One region of the Hoeflea algicola genome, then DNA from elsewhere that is predicted to be linked to it. Evidence: predicted binding sites of a transcription regulator. Region 1 holds the regulator's gene; each other region holds the start of a gene.
What was found. The regulator LexA, encoded in region 1, represses DNA repair genes until DNA is damaged. The targets are predictions, from matches to a motif close to TGTTCNNNNTGTGTTCNG.

Region 1 (6,706 bases):
TGCCGGCGGCGATGCAGGCAAACGGATTGGCGCCCGAAGAACCGGCAAGCCTGACCGTCGAGGTCGAGGCGTTCTGCTCATGGTCGGCATGCAGGATGAAGATCCGGTCCATGGCGCGTGCCAACACTGGATTGACCTCATAGTCCTCGCACGGCACGGCAAAGCACATCCGCAGGAAGTTCGACGCATAGTCGAGATCGTTGGTTGGATAAACGAACGGCTGGCCGATATGATATTTGTAGGCCATCGCTGCCAGTGTCGGCATCTTGGCAATCATCCGCATCGAGGCGACCATGCGCTGATGCGGATCGGTGATGTCAGTTGAATCGTGATAAAATGCAGACAGCGCGCCGACGCAGCCGCACATGACAGCCATCGGGTGGGCATCGCGACGGAACCCGGTGAAGAACCGGCTCATCTGCTCATGCACCATGGTGTGGCGCGTTACGCGATAATCGAAATCTGCCTTCTGGGTGGCTGTGGGCAATTCACCATAAAGCAGCAGGTAGCAGACTTCGAGGAAGTCGCCGTGTTCGGCCAGCTGGTCGATCGGGTAGCCACGGTGCAGCAGCACGCCTTCATCGCCATCGATGAAGGTGATCTTGGATTCGCAAGATGCGGTGGAGGTAAAGCCAGGATCGTAGGTGAACGCTCCGGTTTGCTTGTACAGCGCGCCGATATCGACGACCTTTGGACCGATTGTTCCGACCTTGATCGGAAGTTCGACCTCGTTTCCGTCCATTGTTAGTTTCGCGTTCTTGTCTGCCATGGCATGTCCTTCCACAAATGCAGGCGTCCCGGCGCTTGTCCGACGCCTTGGATGACCGTCCCGGTTTAGCTATATGATTTCCGGGACCCTGCCAAGCTATGCGCAAGGCTAATTGTGCATCGCCGCATTAGAGTGCCAAGCTGTCCACCCGATCCGATGACCCAATCTAACACGTTGGAATTGCCCGTGAAAAGCGGCATATCAGTTGCGGATTGTGTGGCTCGCCATGGAATTTGGTAGTCACGCACGCGGCGTGCCATTTATGGTGGCAATTGCACCAAATACGCGTGTATTGTGTTGCGCTTGTAGCGGGGCGTGCACAATGCGGCCAAAACGCACAGAATTGGCTAACGGACTGGAGGACGGGATCAATTTTCCGTCATCCTCCGCGCTGCAGCGCCCTGATGGAGTTACTGATTTTCAACGGCTGCCGCCGCGTCTCACCGAGCGCACGGCCCTTACCGCACTGGGTTTTCGGGCCCGGTTCGGGGCGGCCGTCCTATCCGCCAACGCTGCGGAAACGGGGCGTGGATTGGTGTTTTTGCTTGTCCCGGTGATGATGGGGTTGGGCGCCGGCTTGTTCTACATGGCACCCGAAAACCCGCCGGCTCTCCCCCTTGCCACAGGCTTCCTGTCATTTCTGCTGATGGCCCTGATCACCCGTGCCGGCCACCCGAACGCTGCCTGCATTGCCGGCCTTGCGGCGGCGGCTTTTGCCGGTTCGCTGGCAGCCACCGTCGAGCTGCATGGCACCGGGCCGCTGCTCGATTCGGATGTGACGACCGAGGTCACCGGCCGCGTCGAAGCGCGTGATTTCGATGCGGGCGGCAGGGTGCGCTACCTGATCAGGCTTACCGGCACCGCCGATCCACTGATCCGCCGGCCGCCACGGCGGGTCAGGTTGGTCGCGCGATCGCCGCACAGCCCGCTACCGGTGGGAAGCCTGATCAGCGGCCGGGCACGCCTTTCTGCGCCGTCCGGGCCGGTCTTGCCCGGCGGCTATGATTTTGCTTTCGGCGCCTTTGTGAATGGCATCGGCGCGCACGGCTTTTTCTACCGGGCGCCACGGGCGGTTCCCGCCGCACCGGCAAGCCCCGGCTTGGCCGAAGCAGCAAAATTCCAATTGCGGCAACTCCGCGAACATGTCTCAGCGCGCATCCGCTCGCTTCTGCCAGGTGATCCGGGCGGCATCGGTGCGGCGCTTACAGTCTCCGACCGGCTCGGCATCAGCCAGACCACGGTCGACGCGCTGCGTGCAACCGGCCTGGCTCACATTTTGGCAATTTCTGGCCTGCACATGGCGCTTGCCGCCGGCACGCTGTTCGTCGGGTTGAGAATGGGGCTGGCGCTGTTTCCCGGGCTGGTCGAAGCCTGGCCGGTCAAAAAGGCAGCCGCCATTGGCGCCATGCTGACCGCAACCGCTTACCTGTTGATTTCGGGCGGCAGCGTGCCGACATTGCGTGCCTGGATCATGCTAATTGTCATGCTGGTCGCAGTTCTCGCCGACCGGCCGGCACTGACCATGCGCAATGTCGCGCTGGCCGCAATCCTGATCATCCTGATCTCGCCATCTGCCGTGGTTGGCCCCGGTTTCCAGATGTCGTTTGCGGCAACCGCAGCGCTGGTCTCCGCCTATGCCGCGCTGACCGGCCGAAGACGAACGCGCGAGATCGGGCGGCAACAGCGCCCACCGCTTCTTCAAACCGCCGGAGTGGCTGGCCCGGATTGTCCGGGGGCTGATCGGCTTGGCGATCACTTCGCTGGTTGCAGGCCTCGCCACTGGTCTGTTCTCGGCGCATCATTTCAACCGGGTGGCGGGAAACGGCTTGCTCGCCAACATGCTCGCCATGCCGCTGGTGACTTTCGTGGTCATGCCCTCAGGCCTGGTCGCCATGCTGACCATGCCGTTCGGGCTCGACGCCTGGCCGCTGCAACTGATGGGGTTGGGGTTGCGCGGCGTTATCGCCGTCGCCCGCTATGTCGACGCATTCGGCGGCGATCTGCTGATCGGTCAGATCCCGCTGCACGCCACCGTTGCGGCAGGCGCTGGGTTGATCGTACTGGTCATGCTGCGCAGCCGACTGCGGCTTGCGGGCACCGCGCTGATCGCCGCAGGCGCCGTGCTGGCGTTACCACCGCTGGCGCCGCGGGCTCCCGATATTCTGGTCAGCGAGGATGGCCGCCTGATTGGCCTGAACACCCCCGATGGTCTTGCCAGCAACGCCGCACGCCCTTCGGAGTTCACCTTCCGGCAATGGCAGACCGCTCTGCGCGGTCCGCAGCACCTGCCGCCAGTGCCCCACAGCACCGCTTTGATCGCCACAGCCACCGAGCCCGAAACACAGGCGGCCCATGAAATGCAGGCAAAAATTCTCGATCCGCTGATGGCCGCTGCCGCAGACCAGCCCTCCCGGTTTCAGTGCGCAAGTCGGGGAGTCTGCGCCGCGATTTACAAGCAGGCGACAATCATCGCCATTGACCGCGCCGAACTGATCGGCCCGGCTTGTGACCGCGCCGATCTGGTGATCGTCGCCACCCCTGTTTATATGAGCGCCTGCCGCTCCGGCGCGACGCTGGTCACATCGCGCAGCTTGCGTCGCAGCGGCGCCCTGGCGATTCGCATCCTCAATGTCGATCCACCAGGGTCGCCGCCGGGGATCGGTGCCAGTGCTGCCACCAGGGTAGCTTCACAGGCCGTGCGTGGATCCGGTGGTATCGGCGCTCGCGGCCGTGCTCCCAGAAAACGTCCGGTATTTGACATCGAGGCAGCCCTTGAGGGGGTCGTCAGGCCGTGGACAGTTCAGCGCTATTATGACTGGCGGACGCAAAGCTATGATTTGCCGTAATAGGCGGCTCGAACCCACATCGCGCAAAACCGGGCAGCGGTTCCGAGATAACGAATTTCTCAAGTTAATCCCGGTCCGGTCTGAGGTGCGGCCTTCAGTCGACCACGCGAACAGGCAATAAAAACAGACCGCAGCAGCAGATGCCGGCGCCATACTGTCTGGGTCCGTACCAAGGCGCCAGAATTGTCTTTCGTCCACCCGCTCATGACAGCGGCCCGGAAATCCGAGGGGATATCCGGGCCGCTTTCGTCTCAAGTCTTACCGCGCGGTTTGCGCGTCCGGCCGTTCAGCCGGGCAGGGCAGTTTTAGTGATAGCGGCGGATCAGGCCCACCAGCTTGCCTTGCACCTTGACCCGGTCCGGGCCGAAAATTCGGGTTTCATAGGCCGGGTTGGCTGCTTCCAGCGCGATCGAAGCACCCTTGCGGCGGAACCGCTTCAGCGTGGCTTCCTCGTCATCGACCAGCGCCACCACGATATCGCCGGGGCTTGCCGTCGAAACATTGCGGATTACCACCGTATCCCCATCAAAAATGCCGGCCTCGATCATCGAATCACCCTTGACCTCAAGCGCGTAATGCTCGCCCGGGCCGATCATTTCCACCGGCACGTTGATGCTGTGGGTGTTGTTCTGAATCGCCGAAATCGGCACGCCAGCGGCAATCCGGCCCATCATCGGCACTTCTGCCGTGGTCGCCGGTTCGTCATTGGCAGGGACTGCACGACGCACCGATTCCGGTTTACCGAGGCTGCCCTGGATCACGCTCGGCGAAAATCCGCGCCGCGGCTGCAAATTGTTCTGGTAGCTCTCGGGCAGCTTGATCACTTCCAGCGCCCGTGCCCGATTGGGTAGGCGGCGGATGAAGCCGCGTTCCTCAAGCGCCGTGATCAGCCGGTGAATCCCGGATTTGGAAGCAAGATTAAGCGCATCCTTCATCTCGTCGAAGGAAGGGGGAATCCCGCTTTCCTTCATCCGTTCGTGAATGAAAAGCAGAAGTTCGTGTTGTTTGCGCGTCAACATGATTCATACGTCCCGGTGCCCGAGGAGAAACAAAACCAGAACCGAAATACCATGTTCTATATGTGTTCCGCAAGAGCAGCCGAAACATTGACGGAACATCAGGGGCGCAAAACCAGCACATCGCAAGCGTCGCCAGCTATTGCCGGCGGCGCAAAAGGCGGCCGAATGATCAGGCAGCGGGCATCCGAAAATATCTTCATCAATGATGAATCCTGACGTAGCGACGGTGTTGCCTCGAGCCCGCCCTCGGGGCCCGGCGCAAGGTCCCCACGAAGATAGTCCTGGCGCTGGTCGTTTTCCGGCAAGTCTCTGGTCAGTATGGCTTTTTGGATCCGCTTCGGGGCAGGGCGTCCGCCCAGTCGTGCCACCAGCGGTTCTAGGAATAGATACGCACAGACAAGGCTCGAAGCCGGATTTCCCGGCAGTCCTAGCACCCGCATTTCACCCAGCCGTCCCGACATCAGCGGCTTGCCCGGGCGCATGGCGATTTTCCAGAAATCGAGCGCCATACCGCGCCCGGTCATGGCTTCCTGCACCAGATCATGGTCGCCCACCGAAGCCCCGCCAATGGTCACCAGCACATCGGCGCCCTGTGAAATTGCCGAATCAAGCGCCGCATCCAGCGCTTCCATCCGGTCCTCGGCGATCCCCAGATCGATCACGTCGGCGCCTGCGCCACGCGCCAGCGCCGCCACTCCAAAGGTGTTCGAGGCAATGATTTGCGATGGGCCAAGCTTCTGGCCGGGCAGGCGCAATTCGTCGCCGGTGGCGAGTATCGCCACCCTTGGCCTGCGTGCCACCGGCAGGCTCGCGTGGTTCATGGCGGCTGCAAAGGTGATCGCGCCCGCGTCGAGCAGCCGTCCGGCTTCGAGCCCCACCTTTCCCTCTGTGAAATCAACACCCGCAGGGCGGATATGCCGGCCGTCTATGGCTGCCTCGTTGATTCTCACGGTGCCGTCGCCAAGCGGTGAGACATGTTCCTGAATGACAATAGCATCGGCGCCCGCTGGCACCGGCGCGCCGGTGAAGATGCGGACTGTCGAGCCCGGCTCAAGCGTCCCGTCAAAACTGTGCCCGGCAGATGATTCGCCTTGAAGCTTCAACACGGTGCCGGCCTTCACGTCTTGCGCCCGCACCGCGTAACCATCCATGGCTGATGCCGCAAACGGGGGATGGGTGCGCAGCGCTTTGAGATCGCGCGCCAGAACCCGGTCGAAACACTCGGCCAGGCCGAGCATTTCCGGCTCACCCCGGGGGGCGGCTCCCTCGAGTATCTGCGCAAGTGCGTCGTCCACTGGCATCAGCGCCATCACTCAGCCTCCTCGGTCTTCAGATCCCAGGTTCCGGACTTGCCGCCGGACTTGGCGATCACCCTGATCCCGCCGATTTCCATGCCGCGGTCCACCGCCTTGCCCATGTCATAGATGGTCAGGCAGGCGACCGACGCTGCCGTCAGCGCCTCCATCTCCACACCGGTCTTGCCGGTCAGTTTTGCCAGCGTGCGCACGCGCAGGCCGGGCAGGGCGTCATCGGCGGTGATGTCGACGCTCACCTTGGTCAGCGCCAGCGGATGGCAAAGCGGAATCAGGTTTGCGGTCTGCTTGGCCGCCATGATGCCGGCAACCCGCGCGACGCCAATCACGTCGCCCTTCTTCATGTTGCCATCAAGGATAAGCTTGAGCGTTTCGGGCTTCATCCGCACATGGCCTTCGGCTTCGGCAATGCGCACCGTATTGGCCTTGTCACCGACATCCACCATTGCCGCCGAACCGTCCTCGGCAAGATGGGTGAGCCGCGAGGAGGTCTCATCGGCCATCTTATTCAGCCGCCGTGCGTGCGCTGTCGCCTGAAAGCAGCATTTGGGTGGCTGCCGTCACATCGGTCTGGCGCATCAGGCTTTCGCCGACCAGGAATGTCGAGATGCCGCTGCGCGACAGCCGCGCACAATCGGCGTGCGATCCGATGCCGCTTTCGCCTACCAGGATCCGGTCATCCGGCACCATCGCCGCCAGCCGTTCGGAAACGCTCAATGAGACCTCGAAGGTCCTCAGATTGCGGTTGTTGACGCCGAT
Region 2 (6,706 bases), 2.2 Mb from region 1:
TCGGTCACCACATAGGTCATCTGTATCTCCTGGCGTTTTGACGCGCTGCGCGTTCGTGCAATTGGGCGAATGCCGCACCGTCACTGTGTATTCATGCAACCGCGTTTTGGCTCAAGGAAAATTATTCCAATGCGAGACGCATTCATGAACAACGGCGGTGAGGTACCGGCTTTAAGCACGCTTTGCAAGACTTCCAGCGCCACCAATTTGCCGCACCGCGACAGACGCCCGCCATGTGCGACAAATCGTCAGCCATTCGCAAACAAGGCACACCCCGCGCGCGATCGGGCCGCAGCGGTCAATCGTCTGCATCTGACTGGAGAAACCGGTCGATTACCCGCCGGTCACGTTTGGTCGGACGGCCGGCGCCGGGTTCCCTCTGGCCCACGGCATTGATCTTTTGTGTTTCGCTCGGCGCGGGCGTGAGGTCATCATACAGCGCCTGGGCTTCCGGCGCGGGACCGCGCCGATGGCCGCAGGCAACGATTCTGAGCACCAGGATACGGCGCTCCAACGAAATCGTCAGCACGTCCCCCGGCTTGACCGAAAGACTCGGCTGATCGATCTTTTCGCTGTTGACCCGCACATTGCCACCGGCAACAAACTTGCCGGCAAGGGTCCGGGATTTGAGCACGCGCGCGAAAAACAACCATTTGTCGATTCGCAGGCGCGCCGGTTGATTCATTCAGGCCCGGCCTATTTTTTCAGCTTGTCACGCAAGGCCGCCAGAGCAGCAAACGGTGAATCCGGGTCAATCGGCTTTTCCCGTTGTGGCGGGCGCTCGGTCCGCGGCGCGCGATGGCCCTCACCAACCTTGCCTGCGCCAGCCTTGCCGTAACCGCCCTTGCCGCCACCCGGCTTGCCACCCTTGCCGTGAGGACCGGGCTTGCCTCGGTGGCCACGGTTGGGGCGGCCTTCACCGCCCGCATCACCATCCGTAGCGCCGGTCTTCTCGCCACCACGCGCACCGCGATTGCCGCCATCACGCCTACCCCGGCCTTCACCGGCGCCTGGGCGCGCTCCCCGTTGCCCACCAGGGCGCCACAACAGCACCGGGCGTGGTGTTTCGGCTTCATCAGCCTCGGTTTCTGCGCCAGCGGGAGCATCAGCCTTTACCGCATCGGATTCAACCGCAGCGGCCACGGGCTCGGCCTGATCGCCGTTTGCCGCGACTGCTTCATCCGTCGAGGTTTTCACATCCGCATCGCCGGTCTCAGCGGCTGCGGGCGTAATCTCCGCCGCGGCCTCGGATGTTTCAGCCGGCACGATCGCCTCGAACACCCCAGTCGGCTTCGCATCTTCCGCCACAGCAGGTGCGTCGCCTTCAACCGATGCGGTGGGCTTCAGCGGGCGCTCTGCGGCCGTACGTGAAACTACGACCTCGACCACCGGCCCCTTGCTGTCGCCGCCTACAGTGTTGACCTGAGCCGCTTCAAGGGCGGCGATGTGAGCTTGCGCCGCTTCGGCCGGAACCTCATCGGCACGATAGCCAAGCCCCTTGAGGATTTCCTCGATATCGTCCTGGGTAGCGCCCAGGATCGACAGCATGCCGGTTGTAGTGATGAAACGTCGACCGTCATAAGCCGCTTCCGGCCGCGCGCCAGCAGCTCCCGGGTTCCACTGCAGTGCCGGACGGATCAGATCGGCCAGACGCTCCAGAATGTCGACCCGCACGGCGCGTTTTCCCAGGAACCGGAAACCGGCCAGCCGGTAGAACTCGCGATCAATCGCCGGATCAGTGGCAACCGAGGTGCGACCAGCAGCCAATAGCGGCGTCACATCACCATAGCCCGGCTTTGTGAAGCCATCATTGACCAGCGCCCACAACAGCGTCACCAGTTCGGCCGGCGCCGGCTTCAGCAAGGCCGGCATGAAAATATGATAGGCCCCGAAGCGGATGCCATATTTGCGCAGGCTTGCGCGCGCCGACTGGTCAAGATCCTTGATCATGTCGGTAACGTCGCGACGGAACAGAATGCCGAGGCTTTCAGCCAGCCGGAAAGCCAGCCCCCGCGCCAGACCGTCAAGATCTTCCGCCCGAGCCAGATCATCGAGAGGCTTGAGCACGGTGGCGATATGATGATTGACAAACCGGTCGATGCGCGCAGCAACGAAATCGCGCGCAGCACCGCTCAGTTGTTCGTCGGCAAGCAGGATCGCCCGCGGTTTGAGCACATGGTCGCCGGCGGCCAACTTCGCCACCGGATCACCGAGCCAGCGCACCGTGCCGTCCGCGCCAATGGCGAAATCGGAATTGCCCGAAGCGTGCAGCCGTGCTGCCCGCGCCTCGTACTCCAGCGCCAACGCCTTTTGCGCGGCCGCACTGACCGCCTTGGCGTCGGTACCTTCCGCCGAGGTGTCAGCCACGAACCGGAATCCGGCTAATTGTCCAATCAGGTGACCTTCTACGAAAACATCACCATTCACACTAATTTCTGCTTCGAGCATAGAATTCTCTCTCAGGCGCCTCATGAGCACAGATGTCCTGCGGTCAACGAAGCGTTTCGTCAACCTTTCATGCAGTGCATCTGACAATCGATCTTCAATTTCGCGAGTCTTTTCCTGCCAGTGTGTCGGATCGGCAAGCCAATTGGGCCGATTTGAGATATATGTCCAGGTTCGGATCTGTGAAATCCGCGCCGACAAAGTGTCGATTTCGCCATCGGTAGAATCGGTTCGGCGCACCTGTTCGGCAAGAAAATCCTCGTTGACGGCTCCGCGGCGTATCAGATCGCCATAGATCGTGGCGATCAGATCGGCGTGTTGGGCCGGTGCGATACGCCGGTAATCGGGCAAAGCGCAAACATCCCACAAGGTGGCAACATTGCCCGGCGTGCTGGCGAGGTCACGAACTTCGAAATCATTAACCAGATGTTCAAGTGCCCGCTGATCGACCGTCGGCAGCGCCCGTGTCAGCCCCTGGAGCGCCGGAACCTGTTCCAAGCTCGCCTGCAATGTCTGCAGGCTGGAAAAATCCAGTTGCTTGGAGCGCCACTGCAGAATCTTGACCGGTTCGAATACGTGGCTTTCCAGCCGCTGCACCAGATCATCGGCCAATGGATTGACCTGGCCGGTGACGCCGAAGGTGCCATCGCGCAGATGCCGTCCGGCACGGCCGGCGATCTGCCCGAACTCCGACGCGGTCAGTTGCCGGTAGGAATAGCCGTCGAATTTGCGCTCCTGGGCGAAGGCGACGTGATCGACATCGAGATTGAGCCCCATGCCGATTGCGTCGGTAGCGACCAGGTAGTCGACATCACCATTCTGGTAGAGCTCGACCTGGGCGTTTCGGGTGCGCGGGCTCAGCGCGCCCAGCACCACCGCAGCCCCGCCACGCTGGCGGCGCACCAGTTCGGCGATGGCGTAGACCTCGTCGGCGGAAAACGCAACGATCGCCGAGCGCCGCGGCAGCCGGGTGATCTTCTTCGAACCGGCATAGTGCAGTTCCGACAGCCTTGGCCGCTCGACGATGGTGATCCCTGGCAACAGGTGTTCGAGGATCCCGCGAACGGTGGCAGACCCCAGCAGCAATGTCTCCTCGCGACCGCGCAACGACAGGATCCGGTCGGTAAACACGTGCCCGCGCTCCAAGTCGCCGGCAATCTGCACCTCATCGATAGCCACAAAGGCGGCGTCAGTCTGCTGCGGCATCGCCTCCACTGTGCAGACCGAATAGCGCGCGCCCGGCGGGGTGATCTTTTCCTCGCCGGTGACCAGAGAGACATGCTGCGCACCGACCTTGTCGACCATGCGGCCATAGACTTCGCGCGCCAAAAGCCTCAGCGGCAAGCCGATCACCCCGGAGGAATGCGCGGCCATGCGCTCGATCGCATAATGGGTCTTGCCGGTGTTGGTCGGCCCAAGCACGGCAGTAACGCCGCGGCCAGACAGAATCAGCGGTTCGGGAGGGTGGCTGCGGGAAGCGGGCATCATCGTCCGTTTCAGGATCAGTACAAGCTTCGTCCTAGCACATTGGCAGGTTCGAAACAGTGCTAAAATCCGTTCCCATCACGGCCGCCGCGTTAACCAGGGGAACAGTGACGGAACAAACCAGCGACGAATCAATGACTCATCCATATTCTGCTTTTGTTCACCGCAACATATGGGAAAACCGACCGCGGATCGCACTAGATGCTGAATCAGCACGGCAACAACCTACGCGAATATCGGGGTGGCTGTTAACCTTTGCATCCAGCCGCTCCGGCACCGCAACCGGATTATTCGGCAATTTGCTCGACTTCATATTTCATTAATTATTCCAAACAGATCCCTAACGAAATCACTGGCATTTTCGATCCCGTGTTAACTTTCGGAACAGCGCCGGAACGAATCGGCGACGAATCACCTACCTGACTTGTTTCTCTGTTTGTTCACCCCAACATGTCGCAACAACGGCACAATCCCCTACCAGATACAGAACCGCCTGTTCGCCGAACCACGTCAAATGGGCCGCCACTGTTAACTTTTGCCAAACCATCGGCTTCCCTCCGGCACCATTTCGTTAGGAATTGATTAATCTTTCCAGACGGTTCGCGTGTACACGCAACAACAGCTCAACCCGCCACGTTAACTTTCAGAACAGCAGCGGAACGAATCAGCGATTTGCGGGCGTTGGCCGTTTGTTCACCGCAAAATCTGGTAGGAACTGCGTTCCCTGGGCACCATTTCCGGCGCCGCAGCCCCATTCCGCATCCGAAAATTCGTGCCAGAATTAACCTTTGTCCGGCTCACTTCGAGATACGCGGCGGGCGCAAATGAAAACGGCCCCCGAAGGAGCCGTTTGTTGTCGTGGCAGGATCAATGGCTTGATCAGCTGAAATACTGACCGCCATTGGCCGAGATCGTCGATCCAGTGATGAAACCGGCGTCGTCGGCCGCCAGGAACACCACCGCGCGGGCGATTTCCTCGGGCTCGCCAAGCCGGCCCACCGGAATCTGCGGGATGATGCGCTCCTTGAGTACCTTCTCGTCGATGGCCTTGACCATGTCGGTGCCGATATAGCCGGGGCAAATGGCGTTGACCGTGATGCCTGCGCGCGCGCCTTCCTGGGCCAGCGCCCGCGTAAAGCCGATGTCTCCGGCCTTGGCTGCCGAATAATTGACCTGTCCCGCCTGGCCCTTCTGGCCATTGATCGAGGAGATGTTGATAACACGGCCGAACTTGCGTTCGCGCATGCCGCTCCACACCGGGTTGGTCATGTTGAACAGGCCTGACAGATTGGTGGAAATCACTTCGTTCCACATCTGCGGCGTCATCTTGTGAAACATCCCGTCGCGGGTGATGCCTGCATTGTTGACCAGCACCGCCACCGGGCCGAGATCGGCTTCCACCTGGGCAATGCCGGCGACGCAAGCGTCGTAATCGGCGACCGACCATTTGAAGGCCTTGATCCCGGTTTCCGCGGTGAATTTCGCAGCCGCCTCGTCATTGCCAGCATAATTGGCGGCGACCGTATACCCGGCCGCTTTCAAGGCCACTGAAATCGCCGCCCCAATGCCCCGTGACCCTCCCGTCACGATTGCTACTTTACTCATGCCGATCCTCCCAGATTGTTATGATTATGTATTCAGTCGCGTTCGACACACATGGCCACACCCATGCCGCCACCGATGCACAGCGTCGCCAGGCCTTTCTTGGCGCCGCGGCGCTTCATTTCGAACAGCAAAGTGTTGAGAATGCGTGCGCCGGAAGCGCCGATCGGATGACCAATGGCAATCGCGCCGCCATTGACGTTAACGATCGCCTCGTCCCAACCGAGTTCCTTGTTGACCGCGCAGGCCTGCGCGGCAAAGGCTTCGTTGGCCTCGACCAGGTCTAGATCGCCGACACTCCAGCCTGCCTTTTCAAGGGCCTTGCGCGAAGCCGGGATCGGGCCTGTGCCCATGATCTGCGGATCGACGCCAGCGGTTGCCCATGAGACAATCCGCGCCAGCGGCTCGATACCACGCTTCTTGGCTTCCTCGGCACTCATCAGCACCACAGCACCAGCACCATCGTTCAACCCCGAGGCGTTGGCGGCGGTTACCGTGCCTTCCTTGTCGAAGGCCGGGCGCAGCTTGCCGACGCCATCGATCGTGGTGCCGGCCTTGATGTACTCGTCATGCTCAACGGTGACATCGCCCTTGCGGCCCTTGATCACAAACGGAACGATCTCGTCGGCGAACCGGCCTGCCTTCTGGGCGGCTTCCGCCTTGTTCTGCGAAGCCACGGCGAAAGTGTCCTGCTGCTCGCGGCTGAGCTGCCATTTCTTGGCGATGTTTTCGGCAGTCACGCCCATATGGTAGCCGTAGAACGCATCGGTTAGGCCGTCGCTCAGCATGGTATCGGTAAACTTGACGTCGCCCATCTTGGTACCAGCGCGCAGATGCGCGCAATGCGGCGCCATCGACATGGATTCCTGCCCGCCGGCGACTATGATCTTGGCATCGCCCATGGCGATCTGCTGCATGCCGAGCGCGACCGCGCGCAGGCCCGAACCGCACAGCTGGTTGAGCCCCCAGGCAGTGGTTTCCTGCGGGATGCCAGCCGCCATCGCCGCCTGGCGCGCCGGGTTCTGGCCTTCGCCCGCGGGCAGCACCTGCCCCATGATGACTTCGTCGACATCGGCACCATCAACGCCGGCGCGTTCGAGCGCCGCCTTGATCGCGGCCGCGCCAAGCGCGTGGGCGGAGACATTTGCGAATGCGCCGTTGAAGGACCCAACGG
Region 3 (6,706 bases), 220 kb from region 1:
TTTCCGCTACGAATCATCTTTCACGGCGCGATCACGGTGCTGTTCGTACTCTCGGAATTCTGGATCAACACGGCTGCCCCACCATCGCGACGCGGCCTGGTGCTGGGAATTTACGCCACGGTTCTTTCCCTGGGATTTGCCGCGGGACCGCTGATCTTTTCGGTGGTCGGCTCTGAAGGCGTGATGCCGTTTGCAATCGGCGCCGGCATCATCCTGATGGCTGCGATCCCAATCCTGATGGCGCGCAAGGAAAACCCGGTAATCGGCCCCTCAACCGACATTCCGTTCATGCGCTATATTTTCCTGGTTCCCACGGCAACGGCTGCAGTGTTCGTGTTCGGCGCGGTCGAATCAGGCGGTCTTTCGCTGTTTCCGGTCTACGCCAACCGCACCGGCTTCACCGAATCGCAAGGCGCACTGCTGTTGACCATGATCGGCCTGGGCAACGTCTTGTTCCAGATCCCGGTGGGACTGGTCGCCGACCGGATTGGCGATCGCCGTCGGCTGCTTTCGTTATTTGCTGTGATCGGGCTGGTCGGCTCGCTGGCGCTGCCCTTCCTGATCCACAACTGGCTGCTGACAGCCGTCATCCTGTTGTTCTGGGGTGGCAGCGTTGCCGGGCTCTACACCGTCGGGCTGGCGCATCTGGGCGACAAGCTGCATGGCGCCGATCTGGCCTCGGCCAATGCCGCCTTCGTGTTCTGCTATGCAATGGGCATGTTGCTGGGACCGCAGACCATCGGCGTGGCCATGGATCTGAGCGGGACTCACGGTTTTGCCTGGGCGTTGGCGTTCTTTTTCGGCCTGTATGTGGTGCTAACGCTGTTTCGGCTGCTGCTTAGCCCAAAACGGACTTGACTTTCCGCCGGGCTTTTGTAGTTTCCGCGCAAGTTTCGCCGTGGAGCCTTGTGTGCTGCCCGCGGCTTCATTTTTGAAGAAGGCAAAACACCATGGCCAAGGCGACCACCATCAAGATCAAGCTCCAGTCGACCGCCGACACGGGCTTTTTCTACGTAACAAAGAAGAACAGCCGTACCTTTACCGACAAGATGGTGAAGACCAAGTACGACCCGATTGCCAAGAAGCACGTCGAATTCAAGGAAGCCAAGATCAAGTAACAGGCTCCCTGCCCCGGCGACTCACCGGAACAGTATCGATCAAAGCAAAAAACCCGCCTCTTTCCAGAGGCGGGTTTTTTGTATCAAGGGCCGACCAAAACAAAGGCGTGGAACGAGGATGCCACTATGCACTTAATTTCGATCGGCCGCCCCACGACCCAGGAGATGCGGCGGACCTGAACATCATGGGGTTTTCGTATTCAGTAAGACTGTATCAGTTTGATGTGACAACACTTGGACACCGTCTTCACTATGAACTTTTGTACAAAATCGCCCAAAAATCAATAGTTTCTTAACCAACGACCAGCTCTGTCCACGGTTGTGGTTAATTACAGCGCGTAAAACTGCTGATGCTGCACGAAATAGTGACTGTGCGAAAACGGCACTACGCGACGCGCCGATCAGCTGTTTATGCCGATAGGTCCGCTTTGATGTGGTTTAATCATGAAATGCCTAGGATTTAAGGGGTTTCGCCGACAACACGAGCATCAACCCGCTCCACCCGCAACGCAGAATCAGGCGGCTTCACAGACGACGCGGTTGCGGCCGGCGTTCTTGGCCCGGTACAGTGCCTGGTCGGCGCGGCGAAGCAGCGCATCGACACCCTCGCCGGCGTTCTCCAAGGTGGCGATGCCGACCGAGGTGGTCACCGCCGCCATGGCACCGGTGGCTGAAACCTTGAATGGCGCCGAAGCGATGGCATTGCGCAGCCGTTCGGCAACCTGTGAGGCGACATCAGGCGTCGTGTCGGGCATCACCACGACAAATTCCTCGCCGCCATAACGGCAGGCAAGATCGGCACCGCGCACCGCGCCGCGCAACCGGCGGGAAAATTCGCGCAGCACGTCATCGCCGCCTTCATGGCCATGAACATCGTTGATAGCCTTGAAATGATCGATATCGGTAATCAGCACTGACAACGGACGGCCACGTCGGTTGGAGCGCTCGACCAGCGCCGCCAGATGGGTATCGAGATAACGGCGATTGTTGAGCCCGGTCAGCGAGATCGGTGACGGCAAACTCGACCGATTGCGTCAGGCTCGAACGCAGTTGGCCGGTGTAGCGCATGCGGCGGATCTGGGTGACGCTGCGGGCAACTAGTTCGTTGGGATCGAGCGGCCGCAGCAGATAATCATTGACGCCGAGATCGAGCGCCCGGATCATCAGGTCCTCTTCGCCCTGCTCGGCGACCATCAGCATCGGGATGAAGCGCGTGCGATCGAGCGAACGCAGTTGCGAGCACAGCCTCAGCGGATCGTAATCTTCGAGCGCCGAGGAAACGATTACCAGCTCATAAGGTTTTTCGGCCGCCTCGAACAGCGCCGCCTGCGGATCGCCGATGGCGGTGACATCTGCGATGCCCTTCAGCGCCCGGGTCATGCGGTCCTGGGTGTTGGCGCGGCCTTCGACCAGTAACACAAGTCCGGGCTCTTCCAGATGCCCCTGGTGCGGCGCCAGCAGCCCCTCGAGGCCAAGGTCGCGCGCAGTCTCGGCACGCAGCCGAAGCTCGTCAGAGAGCGCCTTGAAGCGAACCAGGCTCTTCACTCGGGTCATCAGTTGCAGGTCATTGACCGGTTTGGTCAGGAAATCGTCGGCGCCGGCCTTGAGGCCGCGGACCCGGTCAGCCGGTTGGTCGAGTGCGGTGACCATGACCACCGGGATATGGGCTGTGCGCGGGTTCTGCTTGAGCCGCTCGCAGACTTCAAATCCGTCGATGCCCGGCATCATGATGTCGAGCAGGATGAGATCAACCTGGGTCTGGTCGCAGATCGACAGCGCGGTCATGCCGTCTTCGGCCGTCAGCACCTCGAAATATTCAGCCAGCAGCCGAGCCTCGAGAAGCTTCACATTGGCCGGAATGTCGTCAACCACCAGGATCCGCGCGGTCATCTTGAGTCTCCGCCCCTATGCATCGCCGAGATAGGTCTTGAGGGTTTCGATGAATTTGGGCACCGATATGGGTTTGGAAATATAGGCCTCGCAGCCCCCCTGCCGGATGCGCTCCTCATCACCCTTCATCGCAAAGGCGGTAACCGCGATAACCGGAATCATATGCAGGTCGTCATCCTGCTTGAGCCATTTGGTGACTTCCAGACCCGAGACTTCGGGCAACTGAATATCCATCAGGATAAGGTCGGGGCGATGCTTGCGGGCAAGATCCATCGCTTCCATGCCATTGCGGGTCTGGATGGTCTTGTAGCCTGACGCTTCGATCAGGTCCCGGAACAGCTTCATGTTGAGTTCATTGTCCTCAACAATCATCACCTGCTTTGTCATATCCATTCCCATCCTCGAATCGGCGGTTCTTCCAACCTGCCAGATCCTCCCGATGCCAACCGCCACCGCCAAGAATTGCCAGTCTCACACCAGACCCGATTGCAAACAAACCGCGTCCTGATGCCAGTCAACACAACCACCTTAGTTTCATTAGGTTGAAAAAGTGGTAATCGGATCGTGCGAATGCGGTACATGATCCAAACAAGGAAACCCGGGCGATGGCGGATGCAGAAGAAACGGCGATTGCGGTGCTTGGATGGCTGGCCGGAGAGCCCGAACTGATGGGCCGTTTTCTGGCCTTGACCGGGCTTGAGGCTTCCAATCTGCGCGAAGCGGCAAAGGAACCGGGGTTTCTCGCCGGCGTGCTCGGTTTCCTGATGAACCACGAGCCGACATTGATGGATTTTTGCGCCTCGACCGGCACCCGGCCGGAAGCGGTGACGCGCGCCTTCCAGGCGCTGGGCGGCGCCAGCGAGGCCGGATGATGATACGCATTCCCGACGCCGAACATGACGATCTCAATCTCGGCGAAAGAGCCTTGATCGTTTGCGATATCGACGAGGTGGTGCTGGAGTTCATCACCCCGTTCCAGGCATTCCTGATCGATAACGGCCACGAGTTGCGACCGCGCTCGTTCCGGCTCACCGGCAACATATTCAATCTTGCTGACAGTTCCGAAACCGGACACGACGAGGTCGAGCAACTGTTGGAGAGCTTTTTCACGGCCCAGGATGGCTGGCAGACGCCGATCAAGGCGGCAGCCGACAGTCTGGCCCGGCTGTCGGAAGACGCCGATATCGTGTTTCTGACGGCGATGCCGCCGCGCCACCGATCGGTGCGCCGCATCTTGCTCGACCAGCACGGCTTCGATTATCCGATGATTGCCACCGAGGCGCCCAAAGGACCGGCGGTCAAGGCGCTGCATGCCGGCCGAGATCACCCGCTGGTGTTCATCGACGACATTTTCACCAATCTTCAGTCGGTAAGGGCGCACATGCCCGAAACGCTGCTGGTCAACCTGATGGCCAACGACGCTTTCCGGGCGTTGGCGCCGCATCCAGGTGACGGCGTTGCGATGGCGGGCGACTGGAACGAGGCGGAAGCGCTCATAAGGACCCATCTGACGTCCCTTCCCGGCTGAACAGATAGCGCTTTTGGGCCCGAACGGCGTTCCCGGCTGTGGCCATAGCGCCTCGGCCAGAAGGCGAGATCGACATCGACATCAAAACCGGCTCCCATCACATAATGGTGGACTTGTGAGTCGCCAGACTATTGCGTAATCTGGCGATGTTCAACGTTTGTTCTCTTTTGCTATCGAGCCGATGCCCCAAGCGCCGCAGCATTCCGATCCACTTCCCGGTTTTTGCCGTGATTGCCTGACGCCGGCAGGCGCCGGGCGACGCTGTGCGATGTGCGGCAGCCCGCGCCTTATCCGCCACCGCGAAATCGGGGAGCTGACGCTTGCCCATGTTGACTGCGATGCGTTTTACGCCACGGTGGAAAAACGCGACAATCCTGAACTGGCCGACAAGCCTGTTATCATCGGCGGTGGCAAGCGCGGCGTGGTTTCCACCTGCTGTTACATCGCCCGGATCAATGGCGTGCGTTCGGCCATGCCGATGTTCAAGGCGCTCGATGCCTGCCCGGATGCAGTGGTGATCAAGCCCGACATGGAAAAATACGCGCGCGTCGGCCGCGAAGTCCGGCGGATGATGGAAGAGCTCACACCGCTGGTACAGCCGATTTCGATCGACGAGGCGTTCCTGGACCTTGCCGGCACCGAACGGCTGCACAAGGACACCCCTGCCCGCACGCTGGCCAGGTTTGCCGCACGGGTGGAGGCCGAGATCGGCATCTCGCTGTCGGTGGGGCTGTCCTATTGCAAGTTCCTGGCCAAGGTCGCCTCCGATCTCGACAAGCCGCGCGGATTTTCGGTGATCGGCAAGCAGGAGGCGCTGGATTTTCTCAAGCCGCGTCCGGTGACGATGATCTGGGGCGTTGGCAAGGCATTCGGGGCAACGTTGGAGCGCGACGGCATCCGCACCATTGGCCAGTTGCAGACCATGGAGCTGACGGCGCTGATGCGCAGCTACGGGGTGATGGGCAAGCGCCTCTATCATCTGGCCCGTGGCGAAGGCGATCGCACCGTGCACCCCAATGAGGGCGCCAAGAGCGTCTCGGCGGAAACCACCTTCAACCACGATCTTTCGGAGGCCAAGGATCTGGTGCCGGTGCTCCGGCGGCTGTCGGAAAAGGTCTCGGCCCGGCTCAAGGCCTCGGGCATTGCCGGGCAGACAGTGGTGCTCAAGCTCAAGACCGGCGATTTCAAAAGCCGCACCCGCAATATCAAGCTTGAAGATCCGACCGTGCTTGCCGACCGGGTTTTCCGCACCGGACTGCATCTTCTGGAAAAAGAACTCGGCGGCGAGCGTTTCCGGCTGATCGGCATCGGCGTTTCAGACCTGACCGACGCGGCGCGCGCCGACCCGCCGGATCTGGTGGACCCCGCCGCCGCGCGCCGGGCGGTGGCGGAAAGCGCCATCGACAAGGTCCGGCAAAAATTCGGCCGCGACATTTTGGAGACCGGTTATACCTTCGGAACCTCGCGCAAGACCAAGCAGGCCGAAGAGGATTAGCTCAGAGAGCGGCTCCAAGCAGCGAAAGCCGCCGACATTAAACCAGCTCGACGTCAAGCACACCGGGCGCCGCCTTCAGCGCGGAAGCCAATTGCGGTGTGAGCTTGTAGCGGTCCGGCAACGTAACTTCGATTTCTCGACGACCGTCATCCTTGATCATGACGAAAGACACCTGCCCTTCACCGCGCGATTTCAACTGGGTCGAGACCGAATTGAGCGGCTTTGCATCACGCATGTAAACCCTGAGTGCGGACTGGCCGCGCGCGGCCCGATCTTCGAGCGAGTCGGCCGTCTGGATGCGCAGACCGATGCCTTCGGGACGCTCCTCGGCAGTGACGGTGATGACGATCGACTTACCCGGTTCGAGCAACTCGCGGTAAAGCGCCAAGCCTTCGGAAAACAGCACTGCCTCGTACTGGCCGGAACTGTCGGAGAACGCCACAATGCCCATCTTGTTGCCGGTGCGGGTCTTGCGTTCCTGCTTGCTGGTGACAGTGCCCGCCAGCCGCCCCGCGGTGGCGCCGGCCTTGACCGAGACCGAAAAGTCGGCCCAGGTCTGCACCCGCATCTTGGCCAACAGATCATTATAGGAATCAAGTGGATGGGCTGACAGATAGAAGCCCAGCGACTGATATTCGCGGTGCAGTTTCTCTGCCGCCAGCCAGGGCATCGTTG

Region 2: the regulator LexA is predicted to act here: its motif matches at 4,031-4,048, upstream of OEG84_RS13925 (helicase-related protein).
Region 3: the regulator LexA is predicted to act here: its motif matches at 4,684-4,701, upstream of OEG84_RS01980 (DNA polymerase IV).

Annotation. Positions count from the first base shown of each region.
Region 1 is NZ_JAOVZR010000001.1:615,045-621,750, forward strand. It holds gene gltA (citrate synthase) at 1-769, opposite strand, end outside; partial or broken gene OEG84_RS25445 (ComEC/Rec2 family competence protein) at 1,416-2,375, shown strand; gene OEG84_RS03125 (ComEC/Rec2 family competence protein) at 2,515-3,615, shown strand; gene lexA (transcriptional repressor LexA) at 3,921-4,634, opposite strand; gene OEG84_RS03135 (molybdopterin molybdotransferase MoeA) at 4,733-5,944, opposite strand; gene moaC (cyclic pyranopterin monophosphate synthase MoaC) at 5,944-6,450, opposite strand; gene trpC (indole-3-glycerol phosphate synthase TrpC) at 6,452-6,706, opposite strand, start outside.
Region 2 is NZ_JAOVZR010000001.1:2,834,863-2,841,568, forward strand. It holds gene fdxA (ferredoxin FdxA) at 1-20, opposite strand, end outside; gene OEG84_RS13920 (RNA-binding S4 domain-containing protein) at 299-685, opposite strand; gene OEG84_RS13925 (helicase-related protein) at 697-3,930, opposite strand; gene phbB (acetoacetyl-CoA reductase) at 4,810-5,535, opposite strand; gene OEG84_RS13935 (acetyl-CoA C-acetyltransferase) at 5,568-6,706, opposite strand, start outside.
Region 3 is NZ_JAOVZR010000001.1:391,071-397,776, reverse strand. It holds gene OEG84_RS02010 (MFS transporter) at 1-858, shown strand, start outside; gene rpmG (50S ribosomal protein L33) at 951-1,118, shown strand; partial or broken gene OEG84_RS02000 (PleD family two-component system response regulator) at 1,634-3,008, opposite strand; gene OEG84_RS01995 (response regulator) at 3,024-3,395, opposite strand; gene OEG84_RS01990 (DUF3572 domain-containing protein) at 3,614-3,880, shown strand; gene OEG84_RS01985 (hypothetical protein) at 3,880-4,536, shown strand; gene OEG84_RS01980 (DNA polymerase IV) at 4,718-6,031, shown strand; gene dnaE (DNA polymerase III subunit alpha) at 6,069-6,706, opposite strand, start outside.